One region of the Pseudobutyrivibrio ruminis HUN009 genome, then DNA from elsewhere that is predicted to be linked to it. Evidence: predicted binding sites of a transcription regulator. Region 1 holds the regulator's gene; each other region holds the start of a gene.
What was found. The regulator HrcA, encoded in region 1, represses chaperone genes, less so after heat shock. The targets are predictions, from matches to a motif close to TGTTAGCACTCNNNNNNNNNGAGTGCTAACA.
Positions count from the first base shown of each region.

Region 2: a site for HrcA is predicted at 2,009-2,039, ahead of htpG (molecular chaperone HtpG). Genes of this name have one in related genera too.
Region 3: a site for HrcA is predicted at 4,580-4,610, ahead of BO15_RS0109210 (co-chaperone GroES). Genes of this name have one in related genera too.

Region 1 is NZ_JNLH01000001.1:1,912,175-1,918,476, reverse strand. Features, by position in the region: gene dnaJ (molecular chaperone DnaJ) at 1-276, opposite strand, end outside; gene dnaK (molecular chaperone DnaK) at 402-2,294, opposite strand; gene grpE (nucleotide exchange factor GrpE) at 2,318-2,935, opposite strand; gene hrcA (heat-inducible transcriptional repressor HrcA) at 2,980-4,035, opposite strand; gene lepA (translation elongation factor 4) at 4,280-6,085, shown strand; gene hemW (radical SAM family heme chaperone HemW) at 6,087-6,302, shown strand, end outside.
Region 2 is NZ_JNLH01000001.1:2,533,815-2,540,116, reverse strand. Features, by position in the region: gene BO15_RS0111500 (LacI family DNA-binding transcriptional regulator) at 1-289, shown strand, start outside; gene BO15_RS0111495 (PaaI family thioesterase) at 380-787, shown strand; gene BO15_RS0111490 (ATP-binding protein) at 808-1,980, shown strand; gene htpG (molecular chaperone HtpG) at 2,112-4,232, shown strand; gene BO15_RS0111480 (alpha-glucosidase) at 4,446-6,056, shown strand; gene BO15_RS0111475 (2-hydroxyacyl-CoA dehydratase) at 6,097-6,302, opposite strand, start outside.
Region 3 is NZ_JNLH01000001.1:2,039,742-2,046,043, reverse strand. Features, by position in the region: gene BO15_RS0109230 (DUF4340 domain-containing protein) at 1-245, opposite strand, end outside; gene BO15_RS0109225 (adenylosuccinate synthase) at 333-1,607, opposite strand; gene BO15_RS0109220 (DegV family protein) at 1,634-2,506, opposite strand; gene groL (chaperonin GroEL) at 2,599-4,233, opposite strand; gene BO15_RS0109210 (co-chaperone GroES) at 4,259-4,543, opposite strand; gene BO15_RS0109205 (Mbeg1-like protein) at 4,704-5,852, opposite strand; gene BO15_RS0109200 (DUF308 domain-containing protein) at 5,861-6,302, opposite strand, start outside.

The sequences.
Region 1 (6,302 bases):
ATCCATGCCAGAGAAATCAAAGCCGCCAGCTCCGCCACCGCCATTTTCAAATGCTGCGTGACCGAACTGATCGTACTGACGTCTCTTGTCTGCATCAGAAAGAACAGCATATGCTTCAGAAGCTTCTTTGAATTTCTTCTCAGCTTCTGCATCACCTGGATTCATATCAGGGTGATACTTCTTAGCAAGCTTTCTATATGCACTTTTGATCTCACTATCTGAGGCTGTCTTAGAAACTCCAAGCACCTCATAGTAATCACGTTTTTGTTCTGCCATTATTTATCAATCCTTTACATATTAAAATGCCGTGAAAAACTCCAAGACCTTCAAAGCTTACGTTTAGCCTTCCTGCTCGCGCTTGCCAAGACAATGTGTTTTTCACAGCATATCATATTTACAAATTAAACTTCCTTGAAATCAGCGTCTACGACATCATCTGCTGGGTTAGACTGTGCACCTGCACCAGCACCTGCTCCTGTGAACTGGCTCATATCTGGGCCTGCACCAGCTGCTCCGCCCTGTGCCTGTTGTGTCTGCTCATACATCTTTGCAAATACCTTCTGAGCTGACTCTGTAAGCTTCTCCTGAGCTGCCTTAAGCTCACCAATCTGTGAATCGCTCATCTCCTCTGGAGTCTGGTACTGATCAAGAAGCTTCTGAGCTGCTTCAATATCAGCCTCAACTGCTGCCTTATCAGCTGCATCAATCTTGTCACCTACTTCATCAAGAGCCTTCTTTGTCTGGAATACAAAGCTTTCAACGTCGTTTCTTGTATCAACAGCTTCCTTACGCTTCTTATCCTGAGCCTCATACTCCTGAGCCTCTTTAACTGCCTTATCGATATCTTCATCAGACATGTTAGAACCAGCTGTGATTGTAATGTGCTGCTCCTTGCCTGTTCCAAGATCCTTAGCAGATACATTTACAATACCGTTTGCATCAATATCGAATGTAACCTCGATCTGTGGTACACCTCTCATTGCTGGTGGGATACCATCAAGTCTGAACTGTCCAAGTGACTTGTTATCCTTAGCGAACTGACGCTCACCCTGTACAACGTTGATATCAACGGCTGTCTGGTTATCAGCTGCTGTAGAGAAGATCTGGCTCTTCTTTGTAGGAATAGTTGTGTTTCTCTCGATAAGTCTTGTAGCAATACCACCCATTGTCTCAATTGAAAGTGAAAGTGGTGTTACATCAAGAAGAAGGATATCGCCTGCACCAGCATCGCCAGCGAGCTTACCACCCTGGATTGAAGCACCGATAGCTACGCACTCATCTGGGTTAAGAGTCTTGCTTGGCTCGTGACCTGTAAGAGCCTTTACCTTATCCTGAACTGCTGGGATTCTTGTAGAACCACCAACAAGAAGTACCTTTGAAAGGTCTGAAGCGTTAAGACCAGCATCCTTAAGTGCCTGGTTAACAGGACCTGCTGTAGCTTCTACTAAATCGTGTGTTAACTCATCAAACTTAGCACGTGTAAGGTTCATATCAAAGTGCTTTGGACCTTCTGCTGTAGCTGTGATGAATGGAAGGTTGATGTTTGTAGTTGTAGCAGATGAAAGCTCTTTCTTAGCCTTCTCAGCTGCTTCCTTAAGTCTCTGAAGTGCCATCTTATCTGTTGAAAGATCTACACCCTCAGCTGCCTTAAACTCTGCAAGCATCCAATCTGTAATCTTCTGATCGAAATCATCACCACCAAGTCTGTTGTTACCAGCTGTAGCAAGTACTTCGATAACGCCATCACCGATTTCAATGATAGATACATCAAATGTACCGCCACCAAGATCGTATACCATAATCTTCTGCTCCTGCTCGTTATCAAGACCATAAGCAAGTGCAGCTGCTGTAGGCTCGTTGATGATACGCTTTACATCAAGACCTGCAATCTTACCAGCATCCTTTGTAGCCTGACGCTGAGCATCGTTGAAGTAAGCTGGAACTGTGATAACTGCCTCTGAAACTTTCTCACCAAGGTAGTTCTCAGCATCACTCTTAAGCTTCTGAAGAATCATAGCTGAAATCTGCTGTGGAGAGTACTTCTTGTCGTCGATGATACGACCATTGTCTGTACCCATATCTCTCTTAATTGAAGAGATTGTCTTTTCTGCATTTGTAACAGCCTGACGCTTTGCTGGCTCACCAACAAGTCTCTCGCCTGTCTTTGTAAATGCTACGATAGATGGTGTTGTTCTAGCACCCTCTGTATTTGCGATAACGGTAGGCTTTCCACCTTCCATAACAGCAACACAGCTGTTAGTTGTTCCTAAATCGATACCAATAATCTTTCCCATGATTTATTTCCTCCTATAATAACTTAGTTTGCAACCTTAACCATTGAATGACGAACTACTGAATCATTGTACATGTAGCCCTTCTGGAATTCTTCTACGACGATGTTCTCGCCAACCTCATCATCCTCAACATGCATTACTGCGTTGTGGAAATCAGGATTGAATTCCTTTCCTACAGCCTCGATAGGCTTAACACCTGCTTCCTCGAGAGTTGTAAGTAACTGCTTGTATATCATGAGCATTCCATCAGCAAATGGATCTGCCCCTTCCTCAACTGTAGCAAGACCTCTTTCGAAGTTATCAACTACAGGAAGAACCTTTTCAATGATGGCCTTTGCGCCATTTCCAAACATCTGAGCCTTTTCCTGCTCTGTACGACGACGGAAGTTTTCGAATTCTGCCATCTGACGAGTAACTCTATCAGTGAGCTGCTCTATCTGCTCATCACGCTTATCTTTTTTCTTTTCTTTTTTCTTGAATGGCTTCTTGCCATCCTTTTCCTCTTTTGTAGATTCTTTTGAAGATTCTTCTGAAGTGTTTTCATCAGAAGCTTCTGTCACATCAGCTTCGGTTTCTTCAGCCATCGCTTCCGCATTTTCCATAGCTTCTTTAACTGCTTCTTCAGTAGAGAACTCTTCCATTTTTTCTTTATTCTCTGCCACGAATTTACATCTCCTTAATTTCTTTATCCTTTATTTCTGTCAGCCTCATTTTTAAGTAGTTTATCTAGCTGACCTTTAAGACTTTTTATATTGTCAACAACATTTTCGTAATCCATTCGCTTTGGACCAACGATACCAATTGTACCTTTGACTCCTTCGCCAAGCTCATATGTTGCTGTAACAATCGAACAATCCTTCATTGTAGATATTGGAGATTCGTCTCCGATATAAACCTGAATTCCTGTGCTCTCACTTTCACTTGAACTATCATTAAGAAGCTCTATGAGTGATTGCTTTTCTTCGAATGTATCTAATAATTCAGATGCTTTCTTTGAATCAGCAAGCTCTGGATACTTGAAGATGTTGGTAGCACCTGAAGTGTAAACCTGTAAATCATCACCTTCAGTGATTGTCTCTGCTACGGTGTCAAGTACCTGTTCTACAATCTCATCATGGATACCGGCCTGCTCCTTTAATCTGGAAATAACTGCCAGATTGATTTGATCAACCGTCAGACCATTTAGGTTTGTGTTAAGAAGCATGTTAAGCTTTAACATTGTTTCATTATCAAGCGGCTTATCCACATTGATGATTTTATTCTTAACAATGTTGCCATCCATAACAACTACTGAAAGCACCTGATGCTCGTCCACAGCTGAAAGCTGAACGAACTTTAATCTATTTGAAACAACTGAAGGAGCTGAAACAAGTGTTGCATACTGTGTGTTGTTTGCCAGTGTCTTTGCTACGTTCTTAAGAAGGCTTTCCATCTTTTCAGTCTTCTCAATCATCCACTCATGCATATCTGCAACTTCTTTATCCTTCTCAGCTATTAGATTGTTTACATAAAATCTGTAACCCTTGTCTGAAGGAATACGACCTGCCGATGTATGTGGCTGAACGATATATCCCAAATCCTCAAGATCTGACATCTCGTTTCGGATGGTAGCTGAACTAAGATTCAAATCAGTGTATTTTGAAATTGTTCTTGAACCGACTGGCTCGCCAGTCTCAAGGTAATTCTTGATAATCGCATTTAAGATTTTTACTTTTCGCTCATCTAGTTCGATATCAGCCATACATTCACCTCTTCCCCGTTGTTTTGTTGTTAGCACTCATCTAATTGGAGTGCTAATCATTTTCTGATGTTAATTTACACCTAGGGTCCCCTTTTGTCAACCGCCTTAAGATATTTTTTATACTTTCTTTATAATGTTACATAATTGTTATTTTTCCTAAGCTTTGGTAATATATGAAGGCAATCATTTTTGTAAATATCTTCATTAATTTGCAAAAATAATTACATTAATATAGAGGTGTTTTATGGATCAGAGTAAAATCAGAAATTTTTGCATTGTTGCACATATCGATCACGGCAAATCAACACTTGCCGATCGTATCATACAAATGACAGGCACTCTCACTGATCGTGAGATGCAGGCACAAGTTCTTGACAATATGGACCTTGAGCGTGAGCGTGGAATCACAATCAAATCTCAAGCCGTTCGTATTGTTTACAAGGCTGATGATGGCAATGAATACATTTTCAACCTTATTGATACCCCTGGCCATGTTGACTTTAATTATGAAGTTTCTCGTTCACTGGCTGCTTGTGATGGCGCTATTCTTGTTGTTGATGCAGCTCAGGGTATCGAAGCTCAGACTTTAGCAAATGTATATCTTGCATTGGATCACGATTTGGATGTTATTCCTGTCATCAACAAAATCGACTTACCTTCTGCTGATCCAGATAGAGTTATAGAAGAAATTGAGGATGTAATCGGCTTAGAAGCACATGATGCACCTCAGATTTCAGCCAAGACAGGCCTTAATATTCACGACGTTTTGGAAGCAATCGTACATCAGCTTCCAGCACCAACTGGTGATCCAAAGGCGCCACTTCAGGCACTAATCTTTGACTCACTTTACGACCCATACAAGGGTGTTATCGTATTCTGTCGAGTAAAAGAAGGAACATTAAAGGTTGGCGACAGCGTCAAAATGATGGCTACTGGTGCAGAATTTGATGTTGTAGAAGTAGGCTACTTCGGTGCCGGTCAGTTCATTCCTTGTGATGAGCTTCCAGCTGGAATGGTAGGTTATATGACTGCTTCCATCAAAAACGTTCGCGACACTCGTGTTGGTGATACAATCACTCACGCTAATGCTCCTGCAGCCGAGCCACTTCCAGGATATAAAAAGGTTAACCCAATGGTTTACTGCGGTCTTTATCCTGCTGATGGCGCTAAGTACCCAGATTTGCGTGATGCCCTGGAGAAGCTTCAGCTTAATGATGCAGCTTTACAGTTCGAGCCTGAGACTTCTGTCGCACTTGGCTTTGGATTCCGTTGTGGTTTCCTCGGTCTTCTTCATTTGGAAATCATTCAGGAACGACTCGAGCGCGAATACAATCTTGATTTAGTTACTACTGCCCCAGGCGTAGTTTATCGAGTATACAAAACAGACGGCACAATGATTGAGCTTACAAACCCAAGCAATCTTCCAGACCCTAGTGAAATCGAATACATGGAAGAGCCAATCGTTGAAGCAGAAATCATGGTTACTAGCGAATACATCGGTGCTATTATGGACCTTTGTCAGGAGCGTCGTGGCCAGTATATTTCAATGGAATATATGGAAGAAACACGTGCACTCCTCAAATACACTCTTCCACTTAACGAAATCATTTACGATTTCTTTGATGCTCTTAAGAGCCGCTCCCGCGGATATGCATCATTCGACTACGAAATGAAGGGATACATGAAATCTGAGCTCGTTAAGCTTGATATCCTTATTAATAAGGAAGAGGTGGATGCACTTTCATTCATCGTCTTCTCTGGTACTGCTTACGAGAGAGGCCGCAAGATGTGTGAAAAGCTCAAGGAAGAAATTCCACGTCACCTTTTCGAAATTCCTATCCAGGCAGCCGTTGGTTCAAAGGTTATTGCCCGTGAAACTGTAAAAGCCATGCGTAAGGATGTACTTGCAAAATGCTACGGTGGTGATATCAGTAGAAAGAAAAAGCTTCTTGAAAAGCAAAAGGAAGGTAAAAAACGAATGCGTCAGGTTGGCAATGTAGAGATTCCACAGTCAGCTTTCATGAGCGTTCTTAAATTAGACGAGGATTAAAATGACTCCTATCGAACTATATATTCATATACCATTCTGTGTAAAAAAATGTTTATATTGCGACTTCCTTTCAGGAGTGTTTGATGAAAAAATGCAGCGACGTTATGTCGCTGCTTTGTGCACTGAAATAAAATATATGGCAAACCAGGTCCATGGCGTTGAAGTAGCTACGATTTATGTTGGCGGCGGTACCCCATCGTGGCTTTCCGAAGATTTG
Region 2 (6,302 bases), 620 kb from region 1:
ATATGACGAAGAAATCGATGGAGTCTTTGCCAGTTCAGATTTGATTGCTTCTCAGATTTTGCAGGTCTGTTCCAAGCTTGGAAAGCGTGTACCTGAGGATATCAAAATAGTTGGATTTGATGATGTAATGATTTCTCAAATCACAAATCCACCAATCTCTACCATTCATCAGCCAATAAAAGAAATGGCTGAGGCGGCTGTTGATATGGTAATAGCAGCGTCAGAAGGCAAGATGGTTCCTAAAAGAACTTTACTTCCAGTTACGCTTGTAAAGAGAGAAAGTACATAATATTTCAGCTCACATCAGGGTTTGATGTGGGCTGTTTTTTTGTTTTAAATAATTTATAATATCTCTAGTTAATTGAAAGGAAGTTATATTATGAGTGAAGAATTAATGGAGATGTTAGCAGAATCTCTTAATGCAAATGAATTTGTAAAATATAATCATATCGTTATGGACGATATTGAGTTGACAGGTGCCACTGCACATATTGATATTGTGCCAGAAACACGTAATGTTCTTGGAATTGCCCACGGTGGAGCGCATTTCACATTGGCAGACACCTGCGCTGGCTATACAGCAAGAGCAGATGGACGCCAGTATGTCACACAGCAGTCAAACTACTATTTCCTTAAAGGCGCCAAATCTGGACGTATTACAGCCAAAGGAAAGGTTGTAAAGCGTACTCGAAAGTTCTGTATCATTGATGTAGAAGTAACAGATGACAATGGAGAATTAGTTAGCAAAGGAACCTTTGATTATTACTGTGTTGCAGATCACCAGTAATGGGTTTAACGAGGAATTATATGAAAGAGATTACATTTGAAGAGCTTTCAAAGCTTGATAATAATAAATATGTTTTGGTTGATACAAGAAATGAAGGAAGTCTTAAGTATGGCATGATACCTGAGGCTATTAGTATCACTCATGAACTATTCGAAGTAGATTTAGATAGCGTGGTAAATAAGCTAGACAAGTCAAAGCAAATAATTCTGTACTGCACCAGAGGACAGGCTTCTATAGAGGATGCAGAAGTTTTAGCAGAGCATGGATTTGATGCAGTAAGCCTTAAGGGTGGATACAACAGCTACCTTTCATACATGATGGATAAGCAAAACTCTGAGGCAGACGACGAGCTTAATGAACAGAGAGCAGAAATAGAAAAGAGCATTCGAAAGAAATTCCACAAGAGCTTGTTTTCTCCATTTGCCAGAGCTTGCAAGGAGTATGAGCTTATAAAAGAAGGGGACCATATCGCTGTTTGTATTTCAGGTGGGAAGGATTCCATGCTGATGGCAAAGCTTTTCCAGGAAATCCAAAGGCATCAAAAGGTCAACTTTGATCTGACTTTCCTTGTAATGGATCCTGGATACAGTGAGGTAAATCGTCGCCTCATTGAGAGCAACGCAAAGCTTATGGGAATACCAATCGTTATCTACGAAAGTGATATTTTTGATGCCGTAGATACTGTTGAAAAGAACCCATGCTACTTGTGTGCTAGAATGCGCCGAGGTCACTTATATTCAAAGGCAAAGGAATTAGGGTGCAACAAAATCGCCCTTGGTCATCACTACGACGATGTTATCGAAACAATCCTTATGGGAATGCTTTACGGAGCTCAGATTCAGACAATGATGCCAAAGCTTCATTCTACAAATTTTGAAGGCATGGAATTGATTCGTCCACTTTATCTTGTTAGACAGGATGATATTATTGCATGGCAAAGATACAATGGATTGCATTTCCTTCAGTGTGCATGTCATTTCACAGAGACATGTGACAGCTGCTCAGTAGATGGTACAAGCGCTTCAAAGCGTCTTGAAACAAGAAATCTTATTGCAGAGCTAAAGAAGGTTAATCCTTATGTAGAGTCGAATATCTTCAGAAGTGTTGAGAATGTAAATCTTGCTACTGTAATAGCTTACAAGCAGTATGGAGTAAAGCATCACTTCCTAGATGACTATGATAATTGCCTATAACGACAATAAAAATGATAAAAAATTATACTATTAGCACTCATTGTATATGAGTGCTAATTTTTTATTGACTTTGATTTTTCCCAGTATTATCATATATTTCAGTGAGATTACTATTCAAAGGAGTGATTAAAATGGGTAACAAAAAAGGTAGTTTATCAATTACAAGTGAAAATATTTTTCCAGTGATCAAAAAGTGGCTATACTCTGATCACGACATTTTCTATAGAGAGCTTATTTCAAATGGTTGCGATGCTATCACTAAGCTCAAGAAGTTGGATATGATGGGAGAGTATTCACTCCCACTTGATTATAAGGCAAAGATTCAGGTTATTGTTAGCCCTGAGGACAAGACACTTACATTCATTGATAATGGTCTTGGTATGACAGCTGATGAGGTAGATGAGTACATCAATCAGATCGCTTTCTCAGGTGCTACAGATTTCCTTGAGAAATATAAGGACAAGGCTGATTCAGATCAGATTATTGGTCATTTCGGTCTTGGATTTTACTCCGCATTTATGGTAGCAGATGAAGTACACATCGATACACTTTCATATAAGGAAGGAGCTACACCAGTTCATTGGGAATGCGATGGCGGCACAGAATTCGAAATGGGCGATGGTGATTGGGACCAGGTAGGTACTAAAATCACATTATTCTTAAACGAAGATTGCCTCGAGTTTGCTAATGAATATAGAGCTCGCGAAGTCATCGAGAAATACTGTTCATTCATGCCTACAGAGATTTTCCTTTCAAAGAAGGATGCTCCAGAGGAGTATGAGACTATCGATGCAGCTGACAAGCTTGATACAGATAAAGTCATTGAAGAAATCCATGAGGATGCTAAGTTCGAGGAAAAAGAAAATGAAAATGGAGAAAAGGAACAGGTAGAGGTTTCTCCTGCAAAGGACAAGCTTAAGATTGTTAAGCGTCCAGTAGCTCTTAATGAGACACATCCACTTTGGACTAAGAATCCTTCAGAGTGTACAGAGGAAGAATACAAGGCATTCTATCGTGATGTATTCCATGACTACAAGGAGCCACTTTTCTGGATTCACCTCAACATGGATTATCCATTTAACCTTAAGGGTATTTTATACTTCCCTAAGATTAACACTGAGTATGATTCAATCGAAGGTACAATCAAGCTTTACAATAATCAGGTATTCATCGCTGACAATATTAAAGAGGTCATCCCTGAGTTCTTGATGCTTCTTAAGGGTGTTATTGATTGTCCAGACCTTCCACTTAATGTATCTCGTTCAGCGCTTCAAAATGATGGCTTTGTTACAAAGATTTCTGAGTACATTACTAAAAAGGTTGCTGATAAGCTTACTGGTATGTGCAAAACAGAAAAAGAATCTTACGAGAAATACTGGGATGACATCGCTCCATTCATCAAGTTCGGTTGCTTAAAGGATAATAAGTTCTGCGATAAGATGAACGATTACATCTTATTCAAGGATATCAATGATAAATACATCACACTTCCTGAGCTCTTAGTTAAGGAAGAAGAAAAAGCTACAGATGAAAATGGTGAAAAGGTCGAGGCAGAGGTTGTTGATGAGGCAAAGACTGACGAGACAAAGGCTGACGAGACAAAGGCTGACGAGACAAAGGCTGACGAGACAAAGGAGCCAGAAGATACTAGAAAGACAGTTTACTATGTAACAGATGTTGCTCAGCAGGGCCAGTACATCAATATGTTCAAAGAGCAGGGCATGAATGCTGTAATCCTTGATCATGCAATTGATACTTCATTTATTACTCAGCTTGAACAGAGAAATGAGAACTACAAGTTCTGCAGAATCGATGCTGATGTTACAGATTCTATGGTTGAGGAAACATCAGAAGACGAGCTTAAGAATGAGACAGAAACATTAACTGAGGTGTTCCGCAAGGCCCTTAACAACGAAGGTCTTGAGGTTAAGGTAGAAAAGTTCAAGAATAAAGATCTTTCTTCTATGCTTACAGTATCAGAAGAGAGCCGCCGTATGCAGGATATGATGAAAATGTACGCTATGGGCGGCATGGATATGAGCATGTTTGGTTCAGCTTCTGAGACACTTGTACTTAATGCAAACAATGACTTAGTTAAGTACATCCTTAATAACAAGGATTCAGAGAATGTACCTACATTTGCAGCTCAGCTTTACGATTTAGCAAAGATTGCAAATGCACCACTTTCACCAGAAGCTATGACAGCGTTTGTTGCAAGATCTAATAAGATCATGATGTTATTAACTAAATAGTAGATGCAAAACTTGCATAGATTTATAACGGTAGGCGTATAAGCCTGCCGTTTTTTTAATATTGCAAAATATATTTAGAATTATCGCGCAACTTATCCGCATTTGTGTGTAAATTGTGAATAAATCATTGAAAAAATGTGTCAACTTAGTTATTATTAATCTATCACACACAATGCTATGGGGGATAGTTATGGCTTCAACTAGTACAAAAAAATGGTGAAAAATGCTATAGTTTATCAAATATATCCACGCTCATTTTGTGACAGCAATGGCGACGGTATAGGGGATATTCCGGGCATAATCTCTAAATTACATTATCTAAAAGAATTGGGTATAGACGCCATTTGGCTTAGCCCAGTTTATCGCAGTCCAGGCTATGACAATGGCTATGACATTTCTGATTACAAAGACATTAATCCCGAATTTGGCACAATGGAAGATATGGAAAGGCTTATTAGTAGAGCCAAAAGACTTGGGATAAAAATCATAATGGATTTGGTTATTAATCATACTTCTGATGAGCACGAATGGTTTCAAAAGGCCTTGGCAGGAGATGATAAATACAGAGACTACTATTATTTTAGAGAGGGTGTAGGAAGCAGCTATCCAAATAACTGGGGCTCTTTCTTTGGTGGTCGAGCATGGTCAAAAACTGAAAAGGGTGATTATTACTTACACCTTTTTAGTAAAAAACAACCGGATTTAAATTGGCAAAATCCCGATGTCTTTGATGAAATAACAGATATCATGAGATTTTGGCTAGATAAGGGTGTTGCTGGATTCAGATGTGATGTAATCAATATCATTTATAAACAATCACTGGAAAATGGAAAAAAGCGTTTAGCATTGACAGGTAGGGAACACTATCTAAACACTGAAGGATGCCATGAATTATTAAAGCGTTTCAACGAGGAAGTGTGGAGCAAATACAAGACATTTATAGTTGGTGAAACTGTTTTTGTGACTCCTGATGATGCAAAGCTTCTTAGTGATGAAAATCGTAAAGAGCTTGATGCTGTGTTCTTCTTTGAGCACATGGATGTAGATAACTACGGAATAAAATGGTTTAAAAAGGGATTTAATCCAAGTAAGCTTATTAAAGTGTTGGATAAATGGCAAAATGCATTGGAGATCCCAGCCAATTATCTTGAAAACCATGATCAGATTCGCTCCGTTAATCACTTTGGAAATGTTGGCAAATACTGGGAGAAAAGTGCAAAACTTTTATGCGGTTTAAATCTTAGCCTTCGAGGAGTTCCTTTTATATATGAGGGTGAGGAAATTGGCATGACAAATGGCGATTTTAAAGGCCTTAAGGAACTAAAAGACGTAGAATCATATAACATTAATCAATCTTTGAAAAAGATGTTATTGGTCCACTCTATTCGACGCAAATTAATTCTTCAGACCACAAGAGACAATGCAAGAACTCCCGTACAATGGGATGCAAGCGATAATGCAGGTTTTACTACAGGTACACCTTGGCTAAAAATTAATGCTAATAAATCATTTATTAATGTTGAGACAGAGCTTAGAGATGATAATAGCATCTTAAACTTCTATAAGAGTATGATTGAATTCCGAAAGAATTCAGAGGCACTACAGGATGGAAATTATAGAAGAGTAGCCTCACCAAGTGATGTTTATATCTTTACCAGAGAATCTATTCATGAAAGACTTTACATTTACTGCAATCTTTCTAGCTTCAACAAGGCTGTAGAATTTTATGGTGACAATATCATCTTTAGTAATTACGAGGAAGCAGAAAGAGAAAACTTCTTCTTAAAGCCATATGAATTTAGAATAGTGGTGGCAAATATATGATAAACAAAAAGCCAGCTCTGCGGAGCTGGCTTTTGCTATATTACTCAGCCTTAGCCAAGTTTTTATTTGCTGTAGAAAGCATAAGCTTAATACGGTTAAGCTGGTTAACTTCAGATGCCCCTGGATCGTAGTCGATAGCAACGATATTTGCCTCTGGGTGCTCATGACGGATACGCTTGATAACACCCTTACCAACTACGTGGTTTGGTAAACATCCAAATGGCTGGATACATACGATGTTGCTTG
Region 3 (6,302 bases), 130 kb from region 1:
TTGCTATCAGTCATCTGGAAGCTATACACTTCTTCATTATCAAGCAATATAACATTTTCGCCCTCGTCTTCTATTTCACTAGCTTCATCTAAAACTTCAGCCTGGTCTTCAGAGCCATCAAGATTTTGAATCATCTTTGCAGGCGACTTAGCATTAAAGGTGATTATCAAAACTATCACAAGCAAAATAATCGCTAAAGCTAAAAATATACCTTTATAATACTTTGAAATAAACTTCTTCATCATTTCCTCCATAATCAATTCTGTATCTAGTATAACAAAAAAGTCTGAACAAACAAAGAAGCCGGAGCCATAGCTCCAGCTTCAAAATAATTATCTGTAGATGATATCGTCTCTTCCAGGTCCGTTTGAAACCATTGTGATTGGGAAACCGATTTCCTTCTCAATGAATTCAATGTAGTTTCTGCAGTTTTCAGGAAGATCTTCGTATTTCTTGATTCCACGAATATCTGTCTTCCAGCCAGGAAGTGTCTTAAGAACTGGCTTAGCCTTTTCAAGCTTGCTAGTAACTGGGAAATCAGTAGTAACTTCACCATCGATTTCGTATCCAACACAAACAGGAATTTCATCAAGATATCCAAGTACATCAACAACTGTAAATGCGACATCTGTTGTACCCTGCATTCTGCAGCCGTACTTAGAAGCGACACAGTCGAACCATCCCATACGACGTGGACGACCTGTAGTAGCACCAAACTCACCACCGTCACCACCGCGGCGTCTAAGCTCATCAGCCTCATCACCAAAGATTTCTGAAACAAAAGCGCCAGCACCAACTGCTGATGAATAAGCCTTACATACTGTAACAACCTGCTTTAACTCCTGAGCTGGGATACCAGCACCGATGCAACCATAAGGTGCAAGTGTTGATGAAGATGTAACCATTGGGTAAATACCATGGTCTGGATCCTTTAAAGTACCAAGCTGGCCCTCAAGAAGGATTGTCTTATTTTCTTTAAGCGCATTCCAAAGGTATGCTGAAGTATCGCAAACATATGGTGCAATCATATCTCGATATTCATGCAATGTCTCAAGGAGTTCCTCTGGATTAAGAAGTGGCTTGTGATATAAATGCTCAAGAAGAACGTTCTTCTGTTCACATGTACGTACAACCTTTTCTTTTAAGAGCTCATCATCGAAAAGCTCCTGAACCTGATAACCAATCTTTGCGTATTTATCTGAGTAGAATGGAGCTATACCGCTCTTTGTTGAACCGAAGGAAGCCTTTCCAAGACGTTCTTCCTCGTATTGATCAAAAAGGATGTGATATGGCATAACAATCTGTGCTCTATCAGACACAAGAATGCGAGGTGTTGGTACTCCTTTCTCTACAATAGAGTTAATCTCTTTGATAAGGATAGGAATATTCAATGCGACGCCATTTCCAATGATGCTAGTGGTGTGATTATAAAATACACCTGAAGGTAATGTGTGAAGCGCGAACTTACCATAGTTGTTTACGATAGTGTGTCCTGCGTTTGCACCACCCTGAAAACGAACAATGATATCAGCATTCGCTGCCATCATGTCTGTAATCTTTCCTTTGCCTTCATCGCCCCAATTGGCACCTACAACTGCTTTAACCATAACAATCCTCCTAAATTACAATTAAATTAATTTATATCAATCAATTTCTTAGTCACCGTACAAGCAAGTGCGCCTGGTCCAATGTGACATGAAACTGAAAGTGATAACGGATCTATCCAGATTTCTTTGCCTGGGAATTCAGCTTCTAATTCTTCTTTAAATTTTTCTGCGGCTTCCTGATTCTGTGTGTGAGCTATAGAAATCACAACATCATCAAGATTGTCTGTATGAAGGACATTTTGCATATCCTTTTTTAATGCTTCAATCATAGTCTGCTTTGCAGCCTTAACAGTACGAACCATTGAATACTTATCAAGCTTCTCTCCGTAGATTGAAAGTACTGGCTTAATCTTTAACAGTGAACCGATTGCAGCAACTGCTGGAGTAAGTCTTCCGCCCTTTTTAAGGTATTCCAGTGTATCTACAGTGATGTAGATAGTAGATAAAGACTTGATTTCCATAAGAGCATCACAGATTTCCTGTGCACTCTTTCCTAAATCTGCAAGCTTTTTAGCCTCCAGTGCTGAAAGCTTCTGTGTAACTGAGATACGTTGGTTATCTACAACTACAACCTTGCCATCGTAATCCTCTGCTAGCATCTTTGCTGTAGCGCAAGATGAAGATAAACCGCTAGACATAGGAATATAAACTATTTCATCATAGTCTTTAAGAAGCTTATCCCATGTATCCATAAGATTTCCTGTGATAGGCATTGAAGTAGTAATCTCGCCGCCCTGTGTAAGCTTCTCATAAAACTGCTCCTGAGTTAAATCGATATCCTCATAATATAACTCGCCATCGATATAAAAAGGCATAGGTATAACAAAAACTCCATAGTCCTGGGCCTGTGCCTGTGTAATTCCACTATTGCTATCTGTAAGAATTGCAACTTTGCTCATAAATCACCTCAAAAAATACTCTGTGTTAAACAAAAACACCGCTGATTATTCTAACATAATCAGCGGTGAAAAGAAACAACTAAAGCATAATTTTAGTACATTCCACCCATGCCAGCACCAGCAGCAGCGGCAGCTGCAGCATCAGCAGAAGGATCTTTAATGTCTGCAACAACAGACTCTGTTGTAAGAAGTGTTGCAGCAACAGAAGCAGCATTCAAGAGAGCTGTTCTTGTAACCTTAACAGGATCAAGGATACCAGCCTTAACCATGTTTACATACTCTTCGTTGTAAGCATCGAAACCAATACCAACTTCTGACTCACGTACCTTGTTGATAATAACAGATCCCTCAAGACCTGCATTTGCAGCGATGTAGAACAATGGAGCTTCAAGGGCCTTAACGATAACGTTTGCACCTGTCTTCTCATCACCAGAAAGTGTCTCAGCAAGAGCTGCAACTTCCTTCTGAACGTGGATGTAAGCAGATCCACCACCCTGGATAATACCTTCCTCTACAGCAGCACGTGTTGCGTTAAGAGCATCCTCCATACGAAGCTTAGCTTCCTTCATTTCTGTTTCTGTAGCAGCACCTACACGGATAACTGCAACACCACCTGCAAGCTTAGCAAGTCTTTCCTGAAGCTTTTCTTTATCGAACTCTGATGTAGTCTCATCAATCTGTCCACGAATCTGAGAAACACGAGCCTCGATTGCAGCCTTATCACCAAGACCATCAACGATAACTGTGTTCTCCTTGTTAACCTTTACAGACTTAGCACGACCAAGCTGCTCAAGAGTTGTATCCTTAAGCTCAAGACCAACTTCTTCAGAAATTACCTGGCCACCTGTAAGGATTGCGATATCCTGAAGCATTTCCTTACGTCTGTCACCATATCCTGGAGCCTTAACAGCAACAACGTTGAATGTTCCACGAAGCTTGTTAAGGATAAGAGTTGTAAGAGCCTCGCCCTCGATATCCTCAGCAATGATAAGAAGTCTAGCACCTGACTGAACAATCTGCTCAAGAAGTGGAAGGAGTTCCTGAATGTTAGAAATCTTTTTGTCTGTAATAAGAATATATGGATCATCAAGGTTTGCTTCCATCTTGTCCATATCTGTGCACATGTAAGCTGAAATGTAACCTCTATCAAACTGCATACCTTCTACAAGGTCAAGCTCTGTCTGCATTGTCTTTGATTCCTCGATTGTGATAACACCATCGTTAGAAACCTTTTCCATAGCGTCAGCTACCATCTGACCTACTTCATCATCACCAGCTGAAATTGCAGCAACACGAGCAATCTGCTCCTTGCCATCTACAGCCTTAGACATTTTAAGAATAGCCTTAACAGCACAATCTGTAGCCTTCTTCATACCCTTTCTAAGAACGATTGGGTTTGCACCAGCAGCAAGGTTCTTCATACCTTCCTTTACCATAGCCTGTGCTAAAACTGTAGCTGTTGTTGTACCATCACCTGCTACATCGTTTGTCTTTGTAGCAACTTCTTTTACAAGCTGAGCACCCATGTTTTCAAATGCATCCTCAAGCTCAACATCCTTTGCGATAGTAACACCATCATTAGTGATAAGTGGAGCACCGTAAGACTTTGAAAGAACAACGTTACGTCCCTTTGGTCCAATAGTAACTCTAACTGTATTTGCTAATTTATCTACGCCTGCCTCAAGAGCCTGTCTTGCTTCAGCACCATACTTAATTTCTTTTGCCATAATAATCTACCTCTTTTCCTAAATATTATTCTACAACTGCAAGAATATCATTCTGACGAACGATAATGTACTCCTCGCCTTCAAGCTTAACTTCTGTACCAGCGTACTTTGAATATATAACCTTCTGGCCTTCTTTAACCTGCATTGTGATTTCTTTACCGTCAACAATTCCGCCAGGACCAACAGCAATAACCATAGCTTCCTGTGGCTTCTCCTGTGCTGCAGATGCAAGAATAATACCAGACTTTGTAGTCTCTTCTGCTTCGCACTGCTTTAATACAACGCGATCTGTTAATGGAACTAATTTCATTTTATATTACCTCCTAAATTAAAAATCTAAATCTTTTATTAGCACTCATCTTAATCGAGTGCTAACCACAAGAAGTATAATAGGATTCTCTCGAATCAGTTGCAAGTAATTAAGGTTAGTAATTTTCGAAAGAATCCTATAAAAATCTCTTTTTTACTCTTTATTTCTCACTTTTTCTCATTATTAAACTTTTAGGTAGCTTAGAAAGCAGAGAATTCTTAAGACTATCGCCGCCTGCCGCCACTAATTTACCTAATACATCCATAATCAAAGCCTGATTTTGAGGGTCAAGGGATTGTATCTCTTTTGTCAGAGAAGCAATGGACCTTACCTTACTAGATGTAATCTGTGAAAGTCTAGTTGCCCCAGATGAACTAATAAGGGATGAAAAGAAAACATCACCAAATGCCGCCCTTGTTTCATAATCAAATTGAACAGACCATTTCTTGATAACTTCGTCTATAAGAACTGAAGAAGAAGCAACTGAATCTACTTCTTCAAATCTATTTCGTTTAATCTGCCAACTCAAAGGATTGTGTTGATTAATACCTTTTGCATCACTGACAACTACCTGCATCTTAGCCTTTGTATACATAAGCATACCAATAATTGATTCTTCTGGAACAATCTTATGGACCCTATTAATCATAGATTTATAAGCTGGCTTTTTAAGAATTTCTGGAATAAAACCAGGACCGTCAAAATTGTATACTTCTAAAATGCTATCCTGTATATGGCCTCTGCAAAATGTGCTGCCATAAGCGGCAAAGTTACCGCCCTTAGAGTGGCCTCCTATTCGAAGCTTTTTCATTGTCCTTGCAAAATTGGTATTGAGATAATCTACAGCCTGAAGTTGCCCACCAGTACCCTCAGAAAAGCACATGTTAAAATCTTCTTTCCAGCCAACAAGTGAATCGTCGGTTCCTCTGAAAGCAACAAAAATAGTGCCATCAGGCAAATAAAAGCTACAAACAGCAAACTGAGTCTGCTTTTTAGCATCAACATCATTAACAAAGCCAGCAAGCTTCATTCCGCCAAATCTTTTAGAGCCAGCCATTTTAGGCATAAGAAAAGGAGCAAGCTTAGTCAAAGCTGTTCTTGCCATCAAACCTTCTTCTGTGAATTTTTGAAAGAATTTTTCGTTGAGATCTTCTATGGAAATTTTTTCTTTTAACCCAGGACCGGGCACTAAACCATCAAAAGGTGTATACACAAGCTCGCAAAGAGCCAGTGCATCCACCTCATTAAACGGATCTATATCGAAAGGGACATCCCCTCTCCAGTCAAGATAATCAAAGATGTTAGCCATACAAAATATTATTCCTCAAATAAAGCATCTGAGCCAGCCTCAGGCTGTGACTTTGTTTCTTGTGTAACCTCCACTACAGGCTCTTCTTCAAAAATAGATTCGTCTATTTTATTTTTACCTGTGATTGGAGAATCCTCCATGTTACGATTATAGTTTCTATTAGAATCTTTTTTGTGATCCTTGAGACCAATAACCATAAGCAATAAAGAAAACAATGAGCATGCACCTACTACTATCAAGTATGCACTTGCATATACATTGCCATCAAAGATTTTGATAGGTGTTAAAAGAATATAGATACTTGCTGCAATTGTAGCTGCTCCAAGAATAAGGCTTAAGAACCAAGAGCCTCTTTGAATGTGGAACAAAGCAAATGACTGTTGAAGCATGATTGCACCAAAAACAATGCCAATAAGGCAAACCAATGCATCAATAAACGCTGAAACAACA